DNA from 4 places in the Bradyrhizobium australafricanum genome. Region 4 is predicted to be linked to each of the others. Evidence: predicted binding sites of a transcription regulator. Region 4 holds the regulator's gene; each other region holds the start of a gene.

Region 1 (5,799 bases), on a different contig from region 4:
CGAGCCGCCGCCGGTGGCTGTGGCGCCGATTGCCGAAACTCTGGTGATGCCGCCGCCTCTCCGGCCCGCCGTTGAGCCTGTCCCTGCTCCCGCAGCAGAGATCTCACTCGGTTCGACCATCATCGCCAGCGGCCTGCTGAAAAGGCCGACTGTTGCGGCCAACGACCCGCTCGCGCCAATCCGTCGCATGAGCCAGGCCGAGAAGATGGCGTTCTTCTCGTAACCTCGACTGTTCATATCCTGTCATTGCCGGGCTTGACCCGCGCACGACGACTGGCGCGAAGCATTCATGTCCCATGGACCGCACGCGCAACATGAGCCAGCTCATGTACCGCGGCAGCATCTGTGCCTAACCCGGTGTCAGGCAACCAGTTTCGCGAACAGGTCGGCGTCGACATTGCCGCCCGACAGCACGATCACGACGTTCTTGCCCTTGGCATCGATCCGCCCGGCAAGCAGCGCCGCGAGTCCGACCGCGCCGCCGGGCTCGACCACGAGCTTGAGCTCGCGATAGGCAAAGGCGACGGCGGCGCCGACCTCGTCGTCGGAGGCGCTGACGCCATTCGCGAGCAGCTTGCTGTTGATGGCGAAGGTCAGCTCGCCCGGCATCATCGCCATCAGCGCATCGCAGATGGTGCGCGGCGCAACCGCATGCGCCTCGCGATGGCCGACCTTGAGCGAAAGGGCATGATCGTCGTAGCCCGCGGGCTCGGCGACGATCACCTGGGCCTGCGGATATTTCGCCTTCACCGCGGTCGCAACGCCCGCGATCAATCCGCCACCCGAAGCCGGCGCGACCACGATGTCGGGCGTCAGTCCGAGCGCAGCCATGTCCTCGGCGATCTCGCGGCCGGCGGTGCCCTGGCCCGCGATCACGAAGGGATCGTCGTAGGGACGCACCAAGGTCGCGCCGCGCTTGCCGGCAATGCCGTTGGCGATCGCCTCGCGGTCGTCGCGATCACGGTCGTAGAGCACGACTTCGGCGCCATAGGATTTGGTGCGCTCGCGCTTGGTGATCGGCGAGTCCGCAGGCATCACGATGGTCGCCTGCATGTTGAGGATCTTGGCCGCCGCGGCGACGCCCTGGGCGTGGTTGCCCGAGGAGAACGCGACGACGCCGCCGCTCCGCTTGTCCTGCGGGATCGAGGCGAGCTTGTTGAAAGCGCCGCGAAACTTGAACGAGCCGGTCCGCTGCAGCATTTCGGGCTTGAGGAAGACCTGGCTGCCGACGCGTTCGTTGAGAACGGGGAAGGTCAGGAGCGGCGTGCGCACCGCGAACGGCGCGACCACCCTCGCGGCGGCATCGATGTCCGCGGCAGCGACGGGTGGATTGAGAACGGTGTCCGTCATTCGCGATTTGTATCGCGGCGCCGGGCTGGCGGGCAAGACGCTTTAGCGTGACCTGACTAGCGTGAGATCGGCTGGGTCGCCGGCAGAGCCACAAAATGGTGCTCTTCGGCACCGAATTCGAGCGCCTCGCCCTCGCCGTCCGGCGGCGCGGGGCGGACGTTCATGCAGCGATCGATGAACACCCGGGCCGACGCCTGCCAGGTGTGGAGCGCGGCGAAATCGACGCAGGCCTGCCGCGGGATGCTGAGCGCCTCCAGGCAGGCATGGCGCAAATCCTCGTCGAGCACGCCGACCGGCGCTGCGCCGATCACGTCGCGGGGACCGGTGACCGGAAAAGCGGCAACCGGCAGGCCGCTCGCCAACGCTTCAAGCAGCACCAGACCAAACGTATCGGTACGGCTCGGGAAAACGAACACATCGGCCGCGGCGTAGATCTCAGCCAATTCTTCCCCATGACGGGCGCCGAGGAACACAGCGTCTGGATATTTCCGCTCCAGCGCCGCCCGCGCCGGGCCGTCGCCGACCACGACCTTGGTTCCCGGCAGATCGAGATCGAGGAAGGCCTCGAGATTCTTCTCCACCGCCACCCGGCCGACGCTGAGATAGACCGGCTGCGGCAGGCAGAGATCGACGTCGCGCGGATGGAACAGCGCAGTATCGACGCCGCGCGACCACAGCACCACGTTGCGGAAGCCGCGCTGACGCAACTCGGCTGCCAGCGCCGGGGTCGCCGCCATCACCGCCCGGCTCGGCCGGTGGAACCAGCGCAGCGCCCGCCACACCCAGGCTTCCGGGACAGGCGTCCGCGCCGAGACGTATTCGGGGAAGCGGGTATGGAAGCTCGTCGTGAACGGCAGGCCGCGCTTGCGGCAATAGCGGCGCACCGCAAGCCCGATCGGGCCCTCGGTCGCGATATGGATGCTGTCGGGCCTCGCCGCCTCGATCAGACTTGCGACCTTGGCCCGGTAGGGCAGCGCCAGCCGGAGATCGCGATAGCTCGGCATCGCGAAGGTGCGGAACTCGTCCGGCGTCAGGAAGCTCACCTCGACGCCGAGCGATTTCGCCGCCTGTGCCATCATGGTCAGCGTGCGGACAACCCCGTTGACCTGGGGATGCCACGCATCGGTCGCGACCAGGATATGCGTCATGCAGCGCGTGCCGTCACTCGCGGAACCGGCGCGATCCGGCGCACCGGGTCGGTCCAGGTGATGATCTCGAAATGGCCGTCCTCATGCTCGGCGAGCGCGGTGCAGCTCTCCACCCAGTCGCCGCAATTCATGTAGCGGATGCCGTGCTCGTCATGAATCGTCGCGTAGTGGATGTGGCCGCAGATCACGCCGTCGCAGCCGTGGCGCCGCGCCTCGCCGGCAAGCGTCGCCTCGAACGCGCCAATATAGTTCACCGCCTTCTTGACCTTCAGCTTGGCCCATTGCGACAGCGACCAGTACGGCACGCCGAACATCTTGCGGAAGAAGTTGACGAAGCGATTCATCTGGATCGCGAAGTCGTAGGCCTTGTCGCCGAGATGGGCGAGCCAGCGCGCGTTCTGCACCACGAGATCGAAAATGTCGCCGTGGATCACGAGGTAGCGCTTGCCGTCGGCGCCGGTGTGAACGGTGTTCTCCACCACGTCGATGCCGCCGAAATGCGTGCCGTAATATTTGCGCAGGAACTCGTCGTGGTTGCCCGGGACGTAGATCACCTTGGCGCCCTTGCGCGCCTTGCGCAGCATCTTCTGCACGAAATCGTTATGGGTCTGCGGCCAGTACCAGTTCGACTTCAGCGCCCAGCCGTCGACGATATCACCAACGAGGTAGATCGTGTCAGCGTCGTGAGCGCGGAGGAAGTCCAGCAGGCGGTCGGCTTGCGAACCGCGGGCTCCGAGATGGACATCGGAGATAAACAAAGTGCGAAAGTGCCGCTCGGGACTTTCTTCACTCAAGGAGTCACTTCCCATGCCTGTGCACCTAACAGATTCCTGTGACAAGGCGATGACGATCCCCGCGACCCAAGGCCCCACAAACAGTTAACGAGAATCAGCAGCACGCCCCTGCCCTGCGGATAACAGCAGCGTGCGACAATCTGGCGACATCGGCGGTCGCGGCTGTGTGGAAGAGGCGTTGTGTTGCCTGCACAGCGCGATGGAACAACGAAGCGATCGAATGCGTAGCCCGGATGGAGCGAAGCGCAATCCGGGGCTCTGCATCCGCGGATGAACTGGTCCCGGATTTCGCTGCGCTCCATCCGGGCTACAAGAGCGTCAGTAATATCCGTGGAAGTGATGCACCGGCCCATGGCCGTGGCCGACGGCGAAGCGATCGGCTTCGGCGATTGCTTCGGTGATCCAGGCCTTGGCGTTGCGCACGGAGGTCTCCATGCTCTCGCCCTTCGCGAGCCCTGCTGCGATTGCCGAGGACAGCGAGCAGCCGGTGCCATGCGTATTGGCGGTCGCAATCCGCGGCGCAGCCAGCGCGATGCTGTGCTCGGCGTCGATCAGATAGTCGATGCTCTCGGCGCCGTGGCCGTGGCCGCCCTTGACCAGCACCGCGCGACATCCCATCGCCAGCAATCGCCTGCCTTGTCGCTCGACGTCGGCCTCGCTTGAGGCAACCGGCTCGTTCAAGAGCGCCGCCACTTCCGGCAGGTTCGGCGTGATCAGCGAGGCCAGCGGAAACAGCAGGACCTTCAGCGCATCGACCGCCTCGGCGGCAAGCAGCCGATCACCGGAGGTTGCGACCATCACCGGATCGAGCACGACATGGCGCGGCGCCCAGCGCCTCAGCCCATCGGCGATCGCAGCGATCGTGTCGGCCTGCGCCACCATGCCGATCTTGACCGCGCCGACCTCGAGGTCGGAGAACACTGCATCGATCTGGGCGGTGACGAATGACGCGGGCACCGGATAGATGCCGCTGACCCCCATGGTGTTCTGCGCGGTCAGCGCCGTGATCGCGGAGGCGCCATAGACCCCGAGCGCGGCAAAGCTCTTGAGGTCGGCCTGGATGCCCGCCCCGCCCGAGGAGTCCGAGCCGGCAATGGTGAGCGCGACCGGCGTCATCTTGCAGCACCGGCGGTTGATACGAATGAGACCATCACGAACGAGACCATGGCCTGTCCTAGCCCGGCCGCCGATCGGCAGCAAGTTCGCCTGACTTTACCGCAAGTTGACCTCGCCTTGACCCCTTGCCTCGCCCCCTTGCCTTGGCCGCCCGTTTTGGGCCTATAGTCGCGGAAATCCCCGGAGACGACTTTGATGGTTCCTTTCTTCGTCCAGATCAAATGCAAGCTCGGCCAGTCCTACACCGTCGCCAACGCACTGGCGGAGGCCGAGATTGCGTCCGAGATCTATTCCACCGCGGGCAACTACGACCTCCTGGTCAAGTTCTACGTCGACCACGACACCGACATCGGCCATTTCATCAACGAGAAGGTTCAGGTGATCCCGGGCATCCAGGACACCCTCACGATCATCACCTTCAAGGCGTTCGGCGCGAAGTAGGACGCGCCCGCGAGAGCATGATGAGATTAGGTCGAGCTTGAACGGCGTCGAAAGTTCACCTCTCCCTTGGGAGAGGTGAACCGAAACCGCGGCGAGCCGATTCAACCAAACCCATCCCGCTTTACGATTCCTTCTCCTTCTTGACCGGCTTCGGCGGTCCCTCGACCGGCGGCAGCGACTTGATGTACTCGGCGATCGCGTCGCGGTCGGACGACGACAGTTGCGAGGTGTTGCGGATCACGCGCACCATCGACCCACCGGCGCTATCGCCGTCCGGCATCTGGCCGCTCTCGAGAAAATAGGCGATATCCTTCACACTCCAGTCCGAGATCCCCCTCGGCGTGATGTTGGGCACCCAGCCTTCGCCCTCCGGATTCGGACCACCGGCGAAGCGCTGCGCGGTGACGATGCCGCCGAGGACGTTGCGCGGGCTGTGGCACTCGGCGCAATGGCCGAAGCTGTTGACGAGATAGGCGCCGCGGTACCAATGCGCCGAGCGGCTTGCATCCGCGATGAACGGCTTGCCGTTCATGAACAGGAATTTCCAGACCCCGACGTTGCGCCTGATGTTGAACGGAAACGGCAAATCGTGGTCGCGCACCTTGCCGGCGACCGGCGGCAAGGTCTTCAGATAGGCGAACAGGTCGCGCACATCGCTGACCTTGGCGTGCTGATAGGACGGGTACGGAAACGCCGGGAAATAGTGCGCGCCCGATGGCGAAGTGCCCTTCATGACTGCGGTGACGAAATCGGCCTCGCTCCAGCGGCCGATGCCGTCGTTCGGGTCGGGCGAGATGTTCGGCGCATAGAAGGTACCGAACGGCGAGGTGATCGCGAGCCCGCCGCCGAGCCTCGTGCGGTCGTCCTGCTTCGGCACGGCATGGCAGGAGGAACATCCCCCGGCATTGAACGTTGTGAGGCCGTTGGCCAGGTCAGGCTGATAGGCAGGC
Region 2 (5,799 bases), on a different contig from region 4:
GGATGCGGCCGTAATGATTCCAGCCGACCGCCATCAGCCGCTCGCCGACATTGGCGCCGGCCGAGACGCCCATGCGCAGCCCCTGCGCCGGGTCCTGGTGCACGAAGCCCCAGTCGGTGCGGAACAGGAAGCGCCGCTCGGCCTCGCCGAGTTCAGCGAGATCGCGCAGCACGCCGTCGCGCATCCGGTAGCACACCCGGCCCGCGCTCGGCGCGAGCTGCGCCGAGAGCAGCTGCAGCAGCGTCGACTTGCCCGAGCCGGACTCGCCGACGATCGCCAGCACCTCGCCGGGATAGAGCGCGAACGAGACGTCGCGGCAGGCGGCAAGCCGGCCGTAATTCTTTGCAAGCCCCTCGGCTACCAGCAACGGCTGATCGTTGTCGAGGCTCGAGAGCTCAGACATGCGCCTTCTCCTTGTGCGGCGCCGCGCTCTCGGTGCCGTGATGGCCGGCGGCCTGGCGCTGCTCGCAGAAGTCGGTATCGGAGCAGACGAACATCCGCCCGCCCTTGTCGTCGGTGACGATCTCGTCGAGATAGGAGTTGTCGGCGCCGCACAGCGCGCAGGGCGCGTTGAAGCGGTAGCGCGTGAACGGATGATCCTCGAAATCCAGCGAGACCACCGTGGTGTAGGGCGGGATCGCGTAGATGCGCTTCTCGCGGCCGGCGCCGAACAGCTGCAGCGCCGCGCAATTGTCCATCTTCGGATTGTCGAATTTCGGTGTCGGCGACGGGTCCATCACGTAGCGCGCGTTGACCTTCACCGGATAGGCGTAGGCGGTGGCGATATGGCCGAAGCGCGCGATGTCCTCGTAGAGCTTGACGTGCATCAGCCCGTATTCGGCGAGCGCGTGCATGCGCCGCGTCTCGGTCTCGCGCGGCTCGAGGAAGCGCAGCGGCTCGGGGATCGGCACCTGATAGACCAGCACCTGTCCGGCATGCAGCGACGCCTCGGGAATGCGGTGCCGGGTCTGGATCACGGTCGCGTCCGTGGTCGAGGTCGTGGTCGCGACACCCGCGGTCTTGCCGAAGAACTTGCGGATCGAGATCGCGTTGGTGGTGTCGTCCGAGCCCTGGTCGATCACCTTCAGCACGTCGTCGGGACCGAGGATCGCGGCCGTCACCTGCACGCCCCCGGTGCCCCAGCCATAGGGCATCGGCATCTCGCGGCTCGCAAACGGCACCTGATAGCCGGGGATCGCGATCGCCTTGAGGATCGCGCGGCGGATCATGCGCTTGGTCTGCTCGTCGAGATAGGCGAAATTGTACGTCGGCGCGTTCATTCCGCGGCCTCCTGCATTTCCACCGCTTCGTTGGCTTCCGCGAACTCCTGCCGCAGCTTGCGCAACAGGCCGAGCTCGGACTGGAAGTCGACATAGTGCGGCAGCTTGAGGTGCTCGACGAAGCCGGTCGACTGGACATTGTCGGAGTGCGACATCACGAACTCCTCGTCCTGCGCCGGCGCCGCCGCCTCCTCGCCGAGCTCACGCGCACGCAGCGCGCGATCGACCAGCGCCATCGACATGGTCTTGCGCTCGCTCTGCCCGAAGGCGAGGCCATAGCCGCGGGTGAAGCACGGCGCCTCGGTGGTCGAGCCCTTGAACTGGTTGACCATCTGGCACTCGGTCAATTCGATCGAGCCGAGCGGCACGGCAAAGCCCGCGTCCTCGGCGAAGAACTCGACCTCGACCTCGCCGAAGCGGATCTCGCCGGCGAACGGGTGATTGCGGCCGTAGCCGCGCTGCGTCGAGTAGCCGAGCGCGAGCAGGAAGCCCTCGTCGCCGCGCGCCAGATTCTGCAGCCGCAAATCGCGGTCGACCGGAAAGCTCAGCGGCTCGCGCGTTAGGTCGCCGACCGGCGTGTCGCTATCTGCCTGCGGCGAGGATTCGATCAGGCCATCGCGGCCGAGAATGTCGGTCACCCGCGGCGTGGCTGCCTGCGAGGCGTCCGCGGTTGCCGGCTGCTCCGGCACAAAGCCTTCCGCGAGCTGCGGATCGAGCAGGCGATGGGTGTAGTCGAAGGTCGGCCCCAGGATCTGGCCGCCCGGAACGTCCTTGAAGGTCGAGGAGATCCGCCGCCGCACCTGCATCTCGCCGGTGTTGACCGGCTCGGTGGCGCCAAAGCGCGGCAGCGTGGCGCGGAAGGCACGGACCAGGAAGATCGCCTCGATCATGTCGCCGCGCGCCTGCTTGATCGCGAGCGCCGCGAGCTCGCGGTCGTAGAGCGAACCTTCGGTCATCACGCGGTCGACGCCGAGCGCGAGCTGCTCGGAGATCTGTGCCAGCGTCACCTCGGGTACGTCGCGGTCGCCGCGCCGCTCATGCGCGAGCAGCTGATGGGCGTTCTCGATGGCGCGCTCGCCTCCCTTGACGGCTACATACATCGCTCACACTCCGCTTGCGATCAGCCGCGTGGTGCGCGGGATCGCCACAATGGCATCGTCATGGACCAGCACGACATCGATGCCGCGCGGGAACAGGGCTTCGTTGATCGCAAGCCGCTGGAACAGGTCGCGCGGCTTGAGCATCGCCTGCAGCACGGCGCTGCCGTCGATGCCCGGCCCCTTCAGCTCGAAGGCCGGCCCCTGCGTCAGGCTGTCGACCTGCAGGATCAGTGTTGTCGACCGGTCAGGATTTTCGCTGCTGCCGAATGCGAAGCGATCGAGCGCCGGCAGGCTCGCGGCATCGCCGATCAAAGCGAAGCTCGCGATCGAGGAATCGGTGATCACCGGTGCGCTGGCGTGAAACTTCAGCCAGCGGGCGACGTCAGGCGTCGCCGACATCGCGCCATCGAGCCAGATCGGCGTGTCGTGATCGAACAGCGTCAGCGCGATCGCGGCCGAGCCGCGCATCATGCCGGCCGGTGTTCCGACGCTCGCGGCGACGCGCTGCACGCTGCCCGGGCGCGCCATCGCATCCATCACGGAACGGAAAGTCGACTGCGCCGACAGCACCTTGTCGGCAAAGCCCGCGGGCATTTCGGCAATCGTCGTCATTGCATCATCCCTCACCGCGCACCATCGTGTAGAAATCGACCCGCGTCGCCGCGGTTTCCGCCGCCTTGCGGCCGCGTTCGGCGTTCATGGCGACGCGCAGCGGCGCGATCACCTTGGCCTCCACCTCGCCGGACAGCTCCGCCGACTGCACCATGGCGTCGCACAGTGCGATCATCTGCGCCTTCCGCGCGTCGCGGCCGAGCGTGTAGCCGAAGCCGACCTCGCCGGTCGCAAGCCGCACCGCCGCGCGCGACACCGTCGCCTCGCCGAGATTGAACGGCGCACCGTCGCCGCCGATCCGCCCGCGCATCATCACAAGGCCGTTTTCCGGCTCGCGCAGGTTCTCATGCGCGGGCAACGCGACCGCCGCCAGCCTGCCGGCGATGTCAGCAGCGGCGGCGTGCGCCAGCACCGTCATCGCGGCCTTGCGCTGGGCCTGTTTGCTGTTTGGTCCGGTCGAACTCATGGTCGAACTCATGGGCAAACCTTTGGGCAACCTTGCTTGCATCAAGTTGTCTATGATACTAGACAACTTGATAGCGGAGCGCCATGACTGTTTCGTGACAAACCAAGGATTTCTGGTATCACCGCGCCATGAGCATGCAGGAAAGTTCCGGCGTCGCCTTGTGGCGGCAGGTCGCCGACGGCATCGAGCGCGGCATCGCTGACGGCCGCTTCGCCGCCGGCGAAAAGCTGCCCGGCGAGATGGAGATCGCCGAGACGTACCGGGTCAACCGCCACACCGTGCGGCGGGCGCTCGCCGCATTGGCCGAGCGCGGCCTGGTGCGCGCGGAACGCGGCAGCGGCACCTATGTCGAAGCCCAGCGCCTCGCCTATCCCTTGCGCTCACGCACGCGGTTTTCCGAGATCGTCGGCGCCGGCGGCCACGAGCCGCGCGGCCAGCTGATCGATGCGAGCAGCGACACCGCCAATCGCGAGATCGCACGCGAGCTGGGGCTGAAGATCGGTGCGCCGCTGATCCGGATCGAAGCGGTGCGGCTCGCCGACCGGACGCCGATCTGCGTTTCCACCACCTGGCTGTCGGCCGAGCGGTTTCCCGATGCCGGCAGCGTGTTCGCCAACGTCCGCTCGATGACGAAGCTGCTCGGACATTACGGCGTCAAGGACTACCATCGCGCCTCGACCCGCATCACCGCGGCGATCGTCGATGCGACCGACGCCGCGCGGCTCGACCTGCCGCTGGGACGGCCGGTGCTGGTGGTCGACGCCACTGACGTCGACATGCTGGACCAGCCGCTGGTGACCAAGCGCTCGCGCTTCGCCGCCGAGCGCGTCGAGTTTCTGGTCGAGAACGGCTGACGTGCTTCTGCTCCCTCGCCCCGCTCTTGCGGGGACAGGGTTGGGGTGAGGGGCTGTCTCCGCGAATCCTGGAAGCTGTGAGTCCCCCTCACCCGGAATTTGCGCTGCGCGAAAATTCCGGCCTCCCCCCGCGCGCGGGAGAGGCGAAAGAGAAGCTACACCACGGCGCGCTGGCCGATGATCGCAAAGCGCAGCTTGCTCGAGATGAAGTCGATCGCGGCGACCGCGATCAGGATCATCAGGATCAGGAACGACACCTTCTGCCACTCCAGCACGCGGATCTGCTCGGCGAGCTGCAGCCCGATGCCGCCGGCGCCGACGATGCCGATGATGGTGGCCGAACGGGTGTTCGACTCGATGAAGTAGAGCACCTGCCCGGCGATCACGGGCAGCACCTGCGGCAGCAGGCCGAAGCGGATCTCGTGCAGCGCGTTGCCGCCGGACGCGCGGATGCCCTCGACCTGCTTGCGATCCGCCGCCTCGATCGCCTCCGAGAACAGCTTTCCAAACGCGCCGAAGTCCGACACCATGATCGCGAGCACACCGGCGAACGGGCCGAGACCGACGACGTTGATCCAGACCAGCGCCCAGATCAGCGTATCGACGCCGCGGATCGAGTCCAGGAAGCGGCGCACCGGAAAGCGGATCAGGTTCGAGGGGATGATGTTGCGCGCCGCCAGCAGGCTGACCGGCAGCGCCAGCAGCGCGGCAAGCGTGGTGCCGAGCACCGCGATCGACAGCGTCTCGCCGAGCGCCTGCATGTAGAGCGGGAACGACGAGCCCGGATTCGGCGGGAGCATCAGCATGGTGATCCAGCCGAGCTGGCCGAGGCCCGCGATCAGCCTGGACGGCGAGAAATCGAGATCAACCAGTCCGAACACGAAGATCGCGAGCGCCGCCGCGATCATGGCCGGCATCGCCAACCGTGCCGATGCGGGACGTTCGAAGACGTCGGGGTACTTCGCGCGCAGTTCCGTGGTGTCCGGCCTCGGCATCTGGCTCATCGACGGGTCTCCTTGCCGAACAGCCGGCCGCGCAGCCAGCCGGTCGAGATGTCGATGATGAAGACGGTGACGATGATGGTGATGAGGATGGCGCTGACGTCGGAATAGTAGAACTTGCGGATCGCGACCACCAGCTCCTGGCCGATGCCGCCGGCGCCGACGAAGCCCATCACCGACGCCTCGCGGACGTTGATCTCGAAGCGCAGCAGCGCATAGCTGGCATAGCCGGCCGAGACCTGCGGCAGCACGGCAAAGCGCATGCAGGACAGCCAGCTCGCGCCGGTGGAGCGGATGCCCTCGACCGGCTTCATGTCGGCATTCTCGACGATCTCGGCGAACAGCTTGCCGAGCGCCCCGGTGGTGTGGATCGCGATCGCCAGCATGCCGGCCATCGGCCCGAGGCCGAACGCGATCACGAAGATCAGCGCGAACACGATGCCGGGAACGGTGCGCGCGAATTCCAGCAGGCGGCGGATCGTGAAA
Region 3 (5,799 bases), on a different contig from region 4:
GCGGGCCCGCCGAGCATCACCGGCCCATCATTGGGCGGGCCGTAGGCGTGGTCCGGACTGTGACAGGACGCGCATGACAATGCGCCCGACGAGGACAGCGACGCGTCGAAGAAGATCTTCTGGCCGAGCTGCGCCATGGCGGACAGCGGAGCGACAGGCGGACGCCTGAGCTGCACCGGGTGCGGATTGGTCCCCGGAAGTCCCTGCGTCTCGACGGCCGCAACAGTGCCGGCCATGCACAGCAGGCCGGCGCCGAGAAGCCACAAGGTGCGGCCGTTCATGTCAGATCCAGTGTCGTTAGAGCATTCTCGCGCGAACCGGAGACCGGTTCGCGCGAGTAACGCGTCAAGACGGGAAGCAGAGCTTCGATTCTGATTGGATCAGAACCGAAGGGCGTTAGTGATGATGGTGATCATCCGGCGCGCTGACGATGACGGTGCCGGCGGTCGGATCGAGGAACAGCGTGTCCTGCCGGTACTCGTGATCCTGGCCGTGGCCGCGCTCGAAGTCGAACATGTCGGCGATCGATTCGACGTTGTCGTCGAACGAGCCGCCGCCGAGACGCTGGCCGTGCAGCCAGTTGTCCTCGATGAAGCGCACCACGGACGCCTGCGAGATGCGGGTGTGGCTGACGTAATTCCGCTTGGCGAAGGGCGAGATCACCAGGAACGGGACGCGCGTACCGGGACCGCAGCGGCCGTTCACCGGCTGGCCGTTGAGGCCGTTCGGCTGCGTCTGCTTGCCGATACCGCGGCCGCACTGGCCGGGACCGTTGACCTGGTCGGCGGTCGGATCATACGAGGCGCTGATCGGTGCAAGGTGCTGGTGGTCGTACCAGCCGTCGGAGTCGTCATAGGTGATGATGACGGCGGTCTCGCCCCACTCCTTCTGCTTCTGCAGGAAGTTGATCAGCTCGACATTGCCGGCCTGCTCGTCGAGCGGATCGGAGTTGCCGGGATGACCGTCCTGATAGGCCGGCATCTTGATGTAGGAGACGGCCGGGAAGTTGCCGGCCTTCACCGAAGCATAGAAGTCCTCGAGATCGTAGGCGTGATTGGCCGGATCGAGCGTCTTGCTGCCGGGCACGTAAGTGTGTCCGACCGCATTCACCGAGTTCGGCCGCGCATGGGTCGGGTTGGCGGTCGACTTGTAGTACTGGAACCAGGCGTGGTGCGGGATGTAGTCCACGACGGTGCCGTTGACGTTGCTCGAGAACGTGCTGCGGCCGCAGTTGGTGGTGCCGTTGCTGTTCTTGAGCGTCAGGTCGAAGCCGCCCATGAAGCTGCCCCAGCTGATCTGCTCGGCGTTGAGCAGGTCGCCGATGTTCTTGCTGGTCATCAAGACCTGGCTCGTCGTGCTCGAGCAGGCATCGTAGGCAGGGTCGGTATCACCGATCAGCGTCAGGCCGCCCTGGCCGTCGGCGATCGACGATGACGAGCCGACGATGTTCTGCGCGCCGTTGGTCTGGCCGGAGATCACCTCCAGCGCGCCGGGCGTCGACGGACCAAAGGTGTCGGTCCAGCTGTTGTCGCTCATCGCGAAGTTCTGGGCGTAATTCCAGAACGCGGTGACGGTGTTGCCGTCGAAATAGCCCATCACCTGCCCGTTGGTGCCGAAGGCGCCGACGCCGCCGGCGGTGCCGCGACCAGTGAATTTCGGAAACAGGTCTTCCTTGCCGTTGTCGACCGCCTGCTGCTCGGGCGTATAGGCGTGGTTCTGCGACTTGGTGTTGGCCTGGGTGCGGTCGAGGCGGAACGGATTGGTTGCGCCGGTGCCGTTGGCCGGATTGGTGTTCGGGTTGTTGGTCAACAGATTGGCGCTGGCGAGATTGTTGACCTTCGGCGTATGCGGCTTCGCCGTGAACGGAATCGAGCCGGTCGGGTTGGTTGCAACCGGGTAGGTTGCGAAGTAGTGATCGAACGAGCGGTTCTCGTTGAAGATGACGACGAGGTGCTTGATCGGCGTTTGAGTGTGGATGTCGTGCGGATGATGATCGTGGCCGTTATTGCCCTTGTTGTCGTCCTGCGCGGCGGCGCTGCACATCACCGCAGCGGCAGCAACCAGACAGACTCCGACCGTCGAAAGAAATTTGGCTTTCACCGTAGTGCCCCTTTTATTTTTGAAGGATTTATGACGTCGACCTGCGACAAGTTATCCATCGCCGATGACAGCGCTGTGTCGATCGAATGAATGCGACGAATGATGATGCGCGCTGATGTTCACGTCGGCTTGCAGCGAGCGTCGGGGGATCAATCTTTGCGCGCATGGCAGGCGTCAGGCCTCTGACGCAGAGCGGCTATCCGTGGACGCGGCTTCGGTCAGAAGAGAAGACATAGAATTGAGGGGATCGCGTTGAAGATGACGGCAGCAGTCAGCAATCATGTGAACAAGTCATGCACCGCCGGCAATCGCGGCTGCTCACGCCCAAAATAAATCCGCGCCTTCCGGGGATGTGTCCCGAAAAGCGCGGATGCTTGGTCTTGTGGGGGGCCGCGCTTCGGCGCGGGCGCATCCGGCGGATATGAGACCGACGCTAGGACACGCGCATGAAGCCGGGAGGTTTCCACGCCCCTTCGCCTGCCGGCAGAATCGATGGCGGTGTGGTTTTCGGCCAGTACAGTCGCATCACCACATAGACCGGGCCATCCGGCGCCGGCAGCCAGTTTGCCTCCTTGTCCGCTCCCGGAGATTTGCTCTGGACGTAGATCGTCAGCGAACCGTCAGAGCCGCGCTTCATGTGCGGCAGCATCGGCGAGTTGATCAGGTAGCGGTTGATCGGGTTCTTCACCAAAAGCTGCGTCTTGCCGTCATACATCGTAACCGACCAGAAGGCGTTGACCGGCGGCAGCTGCTCCGCCGGGAAGGTAAGCGTGTAGCTCGACTTCGAGCAGTCGAGTTCTTTGCCCTCGGCATCCACTTTGCCCAGAGGATACATGGCCTCCACCGCGTCGTTGCCATAGATGCCGGCCTTTGCGGCTGCCGCGCGCAAGAGCCAGTCGCCATGAAAGAATGCGGCGTCACCGAACGACGCGCTGACGCGCCAGCCGTTGATGTCCTCGCCGAGGCTCGCAACGGTCTCGCTGACCTTGCGCTCGCCCTCCTTCATGCCAAGCAGGATCTCCGCCTTGTCTTCCAGCGACAGGCTGCGGAAATCGAAGCTCTTCCCTGGCCCCACGCCGATCCGCGCCAGTTGCTCGCGGATCCAGCGTTCTTCCGGCAGGGCCGGTGCGAATTGAAGCGTGAAGTCCAGATATTCGAAGAACTCGGTGCGGACGAGATCCTTCTCGAATTTGGGGAAAGAAGGCGCCGGCGCAGGCGCAGGCGCCGGCTGATTCAGGAAGCTGGAGAGCGGCTGCGCCTTGTAGCCGGCCTGAATTTTCTTGACGGCCTCAATATCGGCCGGATCGAACAGCTGGGTCCGGAAGAGTGCCAGGCAGAAATCGCTCGTCGACCGGAACACCCTCTTGATGCCGGCCGGCGTCGTGCCAGTCCATCGCGGGCCGGCGACCAGATAACTTCCCGCATCGCTGCCCGTCGCGCGCGTGCCGACATAGCCAAAATTATACGTATTAAGGTCGTTCAGCTGCAGCGAATAGTAGCGCTTGGGATCGACCGCCGGCACCGAAATGGCGATGGGCTCGGCCCGCAGGTCCAACCACGCAAACGAATACGGCGTGTCGCTGTTGGGCGTGACGATGGCGGTATCTTCGTAGGTGTAAACGCGGGCCTCGTTGACCAGCGTATTGAACGGCGCCTTGTACTGTCCTGACGACTTGTCCACGGCGTATTCGTACATGACGCCATAGGACATCACCATCGGCAGGCCGTAGATGAAGCCGGCCTCGGCGATGTCCTTGGCTTTGAAGAATCCCGGACGCTCGGACTGAGCCCAGGTTGAACTGCTGGCGGTTGCCGTAATCGCCGCCAACGCGGCAGATCGCAGAAAATCGCGCTTCGTCACCCTGTGCGGGCTCTGGGCCGATCGCCTTTGCATCAAACACTCCCATTCCAATATGACGGACGGCAGCGCGCGCCACCGGCCGGGACCTGAGCACGACACCGGCCCCACGCGACACAACCTGCCGCAGACATTTCGCCATCTGAATTGATTTAGATCAATGGTGGGTTTCAGCTGCGTCTTGCGACTGTCACCCTTCCGGAATGCCTGGAAAGTGTAGCTGTCGAGATGAACCTTGAAGGTTTTGCCGCCAGCTACCTTGTCTTCGCTCAACCAGCGGCAATCAGACTATGGCTGCGCCTTAATGAGTCCGGGGGACTAATCCTTCATCCCGGTGATCGAGGCACTGACCGCTCTGGGATCGCGCTGCGGCCAACGGCCGCTCTCGACCTGCGCCAGAAAATCGCCGACGATCCGGTTGTATTCGTCGGGCTCCTCGATGTTGATGGCGTGGCCGCAGTTCGGCATCACCGCGAGCGCGGCCGACGGGATGCTCTGCTTCATCAGGATGCCCGGCAGCAGGCACGGCCAATCCTCATCGCCGGTGATGATCAGCGTCGGCACATTGATGCGCTTCATCTCGTCGACCAGCGTGTAGAGCGAGGGACGCTCCTTCTGCACGCCCTGCTGGGTGTTGGCCGATCCCACCGCCGAATGCTCGGCCAGCATGGTCTTGAACTCGGCGTGGCCGCGCGGGTCCTTGTTCTCGTACTGCACGCGCGTCGGCCCGTAGGCGTAGCGCTCGGCGAACGCCGGCATGCCCTCCTTGCGGATCATGCCCGCGATCACGTCGGCCTCGGCGCGAAACGTCTCGCGCTTGTCGAGCTCGGCGCCGTAACCGCAGCCACCGATGCATAGCGACAGCGCCCGATCAGGGTGACGTAATCCGAAATGCAGCGTCGCAAAGCCGCCCATCGACAGACCAACGATATGCGCCTTCGGCGCGCCGATGTGATCGAGCACCGCCAGGATATCGTCGGCGGCGCGCGCTTGCGAATAGGACGAGACCTGCTCCGGCACATCGGACGGTGGGAAGCCGCGCGCATTGTACGCGATGGTCCGGAAACGCTTGCCGAAGTGCCGCATCTGCGGCTCGTAGCTGCGCAGGTCGCCGGCGAACTCGTGAACCAGGATCACCGGATGCCCCGATCCGGTCTCCTCGAAATAAAGCCGCACTCCGTCGTCTGTCACAGCATAGGGCATGTTGATCTCCCGCCTTCTCTCTTTGCTTGTTACGGGATGGTCGCGTTACGGAATGGTCGCGGCCTTCGGCGGCTTGGCGCGCGGCAGATAGGTGCCGTGGTCCTTGCCGCCAACGAGCGCACCGTTATCGACGACGACCTTGCCGCGCACCATGGTCAGCACCGGCCAGCCCGTGACCTCGAGCCCTTCATAGGGCGTGTAGTCCGCGCCGTCGTGGATCAGCTCGTGGCGGATCGTCACCTTGCGCTTCGGGTCCCACAGCGCGATGTCGGCATCCGAGCCGACCGCGATGGTACCCTTGCGCGGATAGAGGCCGTAGATCTTGGCGTGGTTGGTGGCGCTGAAGGCGACAAAGCTGTTGAGGTCGATCCGCCCCTTCACCACGCCTTCGGAAAACAGGATCGGAAGCCGTGTCGCCACACCCGGGATTCCGTTCGGCACCCAGCGGAAGCTGGTGCGTCCCTTCGGCGCAAGCTTGCCTTGCGTGTCGTCGTACCGGAACGGACAATGGTCCGACGAGAACACCGAGAACACCTTCTGCTGCAGCCCTTCCCAACAGGCCTGCTGGCTGGCGACGTCGCGCGGCGGCGGCGAGCAGACGTATTTTGCGCCTTCCATGTTGAGCTGATCGAGATCCT
Region 4 (5,799 bases):
CCGCCCGATCGGCATCGCGATCGAGCTGCTCGCCGGCATCCCGTCGATCATCTACGGCATGTGGGGCTTTTTCGTGCTCGGCCCGTTCCTGGCCAACACCTTTCAGCCTTTCATGATCCGGATCTTCGAGGGCGTCCCGGTGCTGGGCGCGGTGTTCGCAGGCCCGCCGTCCTATCTCAGCCTGTTCAACGCCGCGCTGATCCTTGCGATCATGGTGCTGCCCTTCATCACCGCGATCTCGGTCGACGTGTTCAAGACCGTGCCGCCGGTGCTGAAGGAGGCCGCCTACGGCATGGGCTGCACCACCTGGGAGGTCGTCCGCAGCGTCGTGATCCCCTACACCCGCGTCGGCGTGATCGGCGGCATCATGCTGGCGCTCGGCCGCGCGCTCGGCGAGACCATGGCGGTGACCTTCATCATCGGCAACTCGTTCCGTATCTCGTCGTCGATCTTCGCGCCGGGCACCACGATCTCGGCGGCGATCGCCAGCGAATTCGCCGAGAGCGACGGCCTGCACCAGTCCGGCCTGATCCTGCTCGGCCTGCTGCTGTTCGTGCTGACCTTCTTCGTGCTCGCCGGCGCGCGGCTGATGCTGATGCGGCTTGAAAAGAAGGCGGGGAAGTAACGCCATGAACCCGATCTACAAATCCCGCCGCCGCAGCGACATCGTCATCCGCGCACTCTGTGTCGGCGCCGCGCTGTTCGGCGTCACCTGGCTGGCGCTGATCCTGATCACGCTGCTCTATAACGGCCTTGCCGGCCTCAGCGTGCAGCTGTTCACCCAGAACACGCCGCCGCCCGGCTCGACCGAAGGCGGCCTGCTCAACGCCATCGTCGGCTCGGTCATCATGACCGTGATCGGCGTCGGCATCGGCGCGCCGCTTGGCCTGTTCGCCGGCACCTACCTCGCCGAATACGGCAAGCACGACAAGCTGACCTCGGTGATCCGCTTCATCAACGACATCCTGCTCAGCGCGCCCTCGATCATCATCGGCCTGTTCATCTATGGTGCGGTGGTGGTGCCGATGCGCGGCTTCTCGGCGATCGCAGGCAGTCTCGCGCTCGCGGTGATCGTGATCCCGGTCGTGCTGCGCACCACCGAAGACATGCTGCTCTTGGTGCCCAATCCGCTGCGCGAGGCCGCCTCCGCGCTCGGCCTGCCGCGTTCGCTGGTGATCAAGCGGATCGCTTATCGTGCGGCGCGATCGGGGCTGATCACCGGCGTGCTGCTGGCGACCGCCCGCGTCGCCGGCGAGACCGCGCCGCTGCTGTTCACCGCGCTGTCGAACCAGTTCTTCAGCCTGGATCTGACCAAGACGATGGCCAACCTGCCGGTGACCATCAATAACTTCGTGCAGAGCCCCTACGCCTACTGGAAAGAGCTGGCGTGGAGCGGTGCGCTGCTCATCACATTCACCGTGCTCGCGTTGAATATCGGCGCGCGTATCCTTGGTGCCGAAAGGGCCGCAAAATGACCGAGCTTTCCGTCTCCACGACTGCCGCAGGCCACATTCCGCAGGTTCCGCTGCCGGAAGCGCCGCCGAAAGTCACGGTGCGCAATCTCAACTTCTATTACGGCGAGCACCACGCGCTGAAGAACATCAACCTGACGCTCGGCACCAACCGCGTCACGGCGTTCATCGGCCCGTCCGGCTGCGGCAAGTCGACCCTGCTGCGCATCTTCAACCGGATGTACGACCTCTATCCGGGCCAGCGTGCGGTCGGCCAGCTGATGCTGGACCAGACCAACATTCTCGACCCCAAGCTCGACCTCAACTTGCTGCGCGCGCGGGTCGGCATGGTGTTCCAGAAGCCGACGCCGTTCCCGATGACGATCTACGAGAACATCGCCTTCGGCATCCGCCTCTATGAGAAGATATCGAAGTCCGAGATGGACGACCGGGTCGAGAAGGCGCTGCGCGGCGGCGCGCTGTGGAACGAGGTCAAGGACAAGCTGAACGCCTCCGGCCTGTCGCTCTCCGGCGGCCAGCAGCAGCGCCTGTGCATCGCGCGCACCGTGGCGGTGCGCCCCGAGGTGATCCTGTTCGACGAGCCGTGCTCGGCGCTCGACCCGATCTCGACCGCCAAGGTCGAGGAACTGATCCAGGAGCTCTCCGAGGACTACACGATCGCGATCGTCACCCACAACATGCAGCAGGCGGCGCGCGTCTCCGACAAGACCGCCTTCATGTATCTCGGCGAGCTGATCGAGTTCGACGACACCAACAAGATCTTCACCTCACCGAGCGATCGGCGCACCCAGGACTACATCACCGGCCGGTTCGGTTGACCGGCGCATGATCCGGAAAAGTGGAAACCGGTTTTCCGATCAGGTCATGCTAAAATTCAGGACACGAAGCCATGATCCCCGGGATCATGGTTGAGGGAGACAAGCGATGGCTTCTGAACATACCGCCAAGGCATTCGACAGCGACCTGCAGGAGTTGACCCGCCTGGTCGCCGAGATGGGCGGCCTGGTCGAACGGATGATTACCGAGTCGGTCGACGCGCTGATCCGTCGCGACGTCGCGCTCGGCAAGCGCGTGGTCGCCGCCGACATCGAGATCGACAATCTGCAGCGCAACATCGAAGAGCGGGCGGTGCTGACGATCGCCCGCCGCCAGCCGATGGCGATCGACCTGCGTGAGATCGTCAGCGCGATGCGCGTCGCCACCGACCTCGAGCGGATCGGCGACCTCGCCAAGAACATGGGCAAGCGCGTCGCGGCGCTGGAGAGCGATTTCCAGCCGCTGAAGTTGATCCGCGGCCTCGAGCACATGACCGACCTCGTGCTGTCGCAGGTCAAGTCGGTGCTCGACGCCTACGCCGCGCACGACCTGCCGGCGGCGATGAACGTCTGGAAGGGCGACGAGGAGGTCGATGCGATCTGCACCTCGCTGTTCCGCGAACTGCTCACCTACATGATGGAAGATCCGCGCAACATCTCGTTCTGCATCCATCTGATGTTCTGCGCCAAGAACATCGAGCGGATCGGCGATCACGCCACCAATATCGCCGAGACCGTGTTCTACATGATCGAGGGCCAGCAGATCACCGACAAGCGCCCGAAGGGCGACATGACCACTTTTGCCACCACGGTGCCGGGCAACTGAGGCATGATCGGCAAGCACGGAACCGGCAAGAGCGAAACTGGATGATCCTCGCGAAAAATCGTTTCCGCGGGGACTATGCTCAAGGAAGTAAGCGTTTCGGTTTGCGTCTGGGCAACGGATCACCACAGAGAAAGAACTTAAACCGATGAGCGCACGCATTCTGGTAGTCGAAGACGAGGAAGCGCTGACGACGCTGTTGCGCTACAATCTCGATGCGGAAGGCTACGATGTCGAGACGGTGGGGCGCGGCGACGATGCGGATACAAGGCTGAAGGAGCGCGTTCCCGACCTCGTGGTGCTGGACTGGATGCTGCCGGGCCTGTCCGGCATCGAACTGTGCCGCCGCCTGCGGGCGCGGCCCGAGACCAAGCAGCTTCCGATCATCATGCTGACCGCGCGCGGCGAGGAAAGCGAGCGCGTGCGCGGGCTTGCCACCGGCGCGGACGATTACATCGTCAAGCCGTTCTCGGTGCCGGAGTTGCTGGCGCGGGTGAAGGGCCTGTTGCGCCGCGCCAGCCCGGAGCGGCTTGCGACCGTGCTGACCTACGGCGACATCGAGCTCGACCGCGAGAAGCGCCGCGTGGCGCGCTCGGGCCGTCCGATCGATCTCGGGCCGACCGAGTATCGCCTGCTCGAATTCTTCCTCGAGCATCCCGGCCGCGTGTTCAGCCGCGAGCAACTGCTCGACAGCGTCTGGGGCCGCGACATCTACATCGATGAGCGCACCGTTGACGTGCATATCGGCCGCTTGCGCAAGCTGCTCAATCCGGGCCGCGAGCAGGATCCGATCCGCACCGTGCGCGGCGCCGGCTACGCGCTCGACGACCGCTTTGCCAAGGCCGAGCCGCAGCCGTAACGGCCATGCGGCATTCATAAACCGCAACACTACGTCGTCCCGGCGCAAGCCGGGACCCATACGCCGCGGCCAGCGCAATCGGCACGCGGCCAGACGGCTTTCTAACAACACCCATTCGTGGTTATGGGTCCCGGCCTGCGCCGGGACGACGCTGGTGATATAGCCGGGCTACGGATCACACAAAAAAAATCCCCGCTTTCGCGGGGATTTGTTTTTGAGGTTTTCCGTCGTTTTCCCGAGTGCTCACTTGATCTGCGGTTTCGCCGACGGCCGGCGGCGATCGGCGGCGGGCTGGTAGGCGACGCGCGAGTGATGCGCGCAATAGGGCAGGCCGGCGAGCGCCTTGCCGCCGCAGAAGAAGAATTCCGGGCTCGAGGGATCGCCGACCGGCCAATGACAGGTGGCCTCGTTGAGCTCGAGCAGCGAGAGCCGCTGGCTCATCGGCACCACATTGTCGTAGGAGATCGGATCGGGCTCCATCTCGACCTCGAAGGCGTGCGCCAGCGCGGTGTTGCCGCGCGAGACCGGACGCGCCACCCGCATCATGTGCTGGGCCGGGCGAGCCTTGCGCTGCCGCGGCGCGGCCGTGGAGGGTGCCTTGGCGCGGCCGGAGAGGCCGAGCCGATGCACTTTGCCGATCACGGCGTTTCGCGTCACATTGCCAAGTTCCGCCGCGATCTGGCTGGCCGACAGGCCGGACTCCCAGAGTTTCTTCAGCTGCTCGACGCGATCGTCGGACCAGGTCAATACAGTCATCGCATTCTTCCCTTCGCGCAGCGCCGGCCAATCATTGGAGCGGCGCTGCGAGCCAATCTGGACAAATATCCCTGCGGCCAGAATCCCTTAGCCCTCGCCGGGCACGGTGTTGCGCCCGAACGTTTACGCGAGACACGAAGGCTACTTAGAGGGTCCAGTACCGCCGCACGAGATGTCGTACCCGACAGGCCAAACGCTACAATATGGCGTGACTCTGGCGCAAGAGTCCGCGGCCGTGCGTCCACATGTTCCCACACAGTTAAGCATCGCGATGAGGCTTTTCCACCGCACCGGAATGCTCCGGATTGCGCTCGTTTCGCATTGCAGGAAGGCCACTTCGTGGCGATTGACACTTACCGACCGCAGCATAGAATGCCCGCCACGTGCCGCCCGCAAAGGCGGCCGTTTTGTTTTCCGAAGCTGGCCGTTGCTGCGCTGGCGTCAAGGCGCAGCGGCAATTGTCGGCTTAAAAACCGTCAGTGATCGCCATGACCAACGCTGCCACGTCGCATCTGCTCCCCGTCTTCGCCAGGGTCGATCTCGGCTTCGAGCGCGGTGAGGGCGCCTGGCTGATCGCAACCAACGGCGACCGCTATCTCGATTTCACCTCGGGCGTCGCGGTCAACGCGCTCGGGCACGCGCATCCGCATCTGGTCAAGGCGCTGCAGGAACAGGCGACCAAGCTCTGGCACATGTCGAACCTGTTCAAGAGCCCGGACGGCGAGGTGCTTGCCGCGCGGCTGTGCGAGCAGAGCTTTGCCGACTTCGTGTTCTTCTGCAATTCCGGCGCGGAGGCGATGGAGGGCGTGATCAAGCTGGTCCGCCACTATCACTTCTCCAAGGGCCATGGCGAGCGCTACCGCATCATCACCTTCGAGGGCGCCTTCCACGGCCGCACGCTGGGCACGCTGGCGGCGACCGGCTCGGCGAAATATCTCGAAGGCTTCGGCCCGCCGATGGACGGCTTCGATCAGGTGCCGCATGGCGACATCGAGGCGGTGAAGAAGGCGATCGGTCCGCACACCGCCGGCATCCTGATCGAGCCGGTGCAGGGCGAGGGCGGCGTGCGCTCGG

The links. Region 4 encodes PhoB, which activates phosphate uptake and scavenging genes when phosphate is short. Its sites were predicted from a motif close to TGTCATNNANCTGTCAT; they were not measured.
Region 1: the regulator PhoB is predicted to act here: its motif matches at 3,331-3,347, upstream of J6525_RS11755 (UDP-2,3-diacylglucosamine diphosphatase).
Region 2: the regulator PhoB is predicted to act here: its motif matches at 3,542-3,558, upstream of phnF (phosphonate metabolism transcriptional regulator PhnF).
Region 3: the regulator PhoB is predicted to act here: its motif matches at 2,120-2,136, upstream of J6525_RS27145 (phospholipase C).

What each region holds. Positions count from the first base shown of each region.
Region 1 covers NZ_JAGKJL010000010.1:103,591-109,389, reverse strand. Annotated here, with positions in the region: gene J6525_RS11770 (hypothetical protein) at 1-223, shown strand, start outside; gene J6525_RS11765 (threonine/serine dehydratase family protein) at 361-1,350, opposite strand; gene J6525_RS11760 (glycosyltransferase family 4 protein) at 1,407-2,498, opposite strand; gene J6525_RS11755 (UDP-2,3-diacylglucosamine diphosphatase) at 2,495-3,307, opposite strand; gene thiD (bifunctional hydroxymethylpyrimidine kinase/phosphomethylpyrimidine kinase) at 3,611-4,408, opposite strand; gene J6525_RS11745 (Lrp/AsnC ligand binding domain-containing protein) at 4,604-4,849, shown strand; gene J6525_RS11740 (c-type cytochrome) at 4,971-5,799, opposite strand, start outside.
Region 2 covers NZ_JAGKJL010000025.1:18,284-24,082, forward strand. Annotated here, with positions in the region: gene phnK (phosphonate C-P lyase system protein PhnK) at 1-403, opposite strand, end outside; gene J6525_RS22410 (alpha-D-ribose 1-methylphosphonate 5-phosphate C-P-lyase PhnJ) at 396-1,280, opposite strand; gene J6525_RS22415 (carbon-phosphorus lyase complex subunit) at 1,277-2,380, opposite strand; gene phnH (phosphonate C-P lyase system protein PhnH) at 2,384-2,992, opposite strand; gene phnG (phosphonate C-P lyase system protein PhnG) at 2,997-3,458, opposite strand; gene phnF (phosphonate metabolism transcriptional regulator PhnF) at 3,587-4,312, shown strand; gene phnE (phosphonate ABC transporter, permease protein PhnE) at 4,468-5,316, opposite strand; gene phnE (phosphonate ABC transporter, permease protein PhnE) at 5,313-5,799, opposite strand, start outside.
Region 3 covers NZ_JAGKJL010000034.1:56,638-62,436, forward strand. Annotated here, with positions in the region: gene J6525_RS27140 (cytochrome-c peroxidase) at 1-281, opposite strand, end outside; gene J6525_RS27145 (phospholipase C) at 397-2,043, opposite strand; gene J6525_RS27150 (DUF1254 domain-containing protein) at 2,534-3,994, opposite strand; gene J6525_RS27155 (alpha/beta fold hydrolase) at 4,277-5,161, opposite strand; gene hydA (dihydropyrimidinase) at 5,207-5,799, opposite strand, start outside.
Region 4 covers NZ_JAGKJL010000048.1:40,263-46,061, reverse strand. Annotated here, with positions in the region: gene pstC (phosphate ABC transporter permease subunit PstC) at 1-625, shown strand, start outside; gene pstA (phosphate ABC transporter permease PstA) at 630-1,475, shown strand; gene pstB (phosphate ABC transporter ATP-binding protein PstB) at 1,472-2,290, shown strand; gene phoU (phosphate signaling complex protein PhoU) at 2,397-3,113, shown strand; gene phoB (phosphate regulon transcriptional regulator PhoB) at 3,259-3,969, shown strand; gene J6525_RS32870 (GcrA family cell cycle regulator) at 4,213-4,725, opposite strand; gene J6525_RS32865 (aspartate aminotransferase family protein) at 5,214-5,799, shown strand, end outside.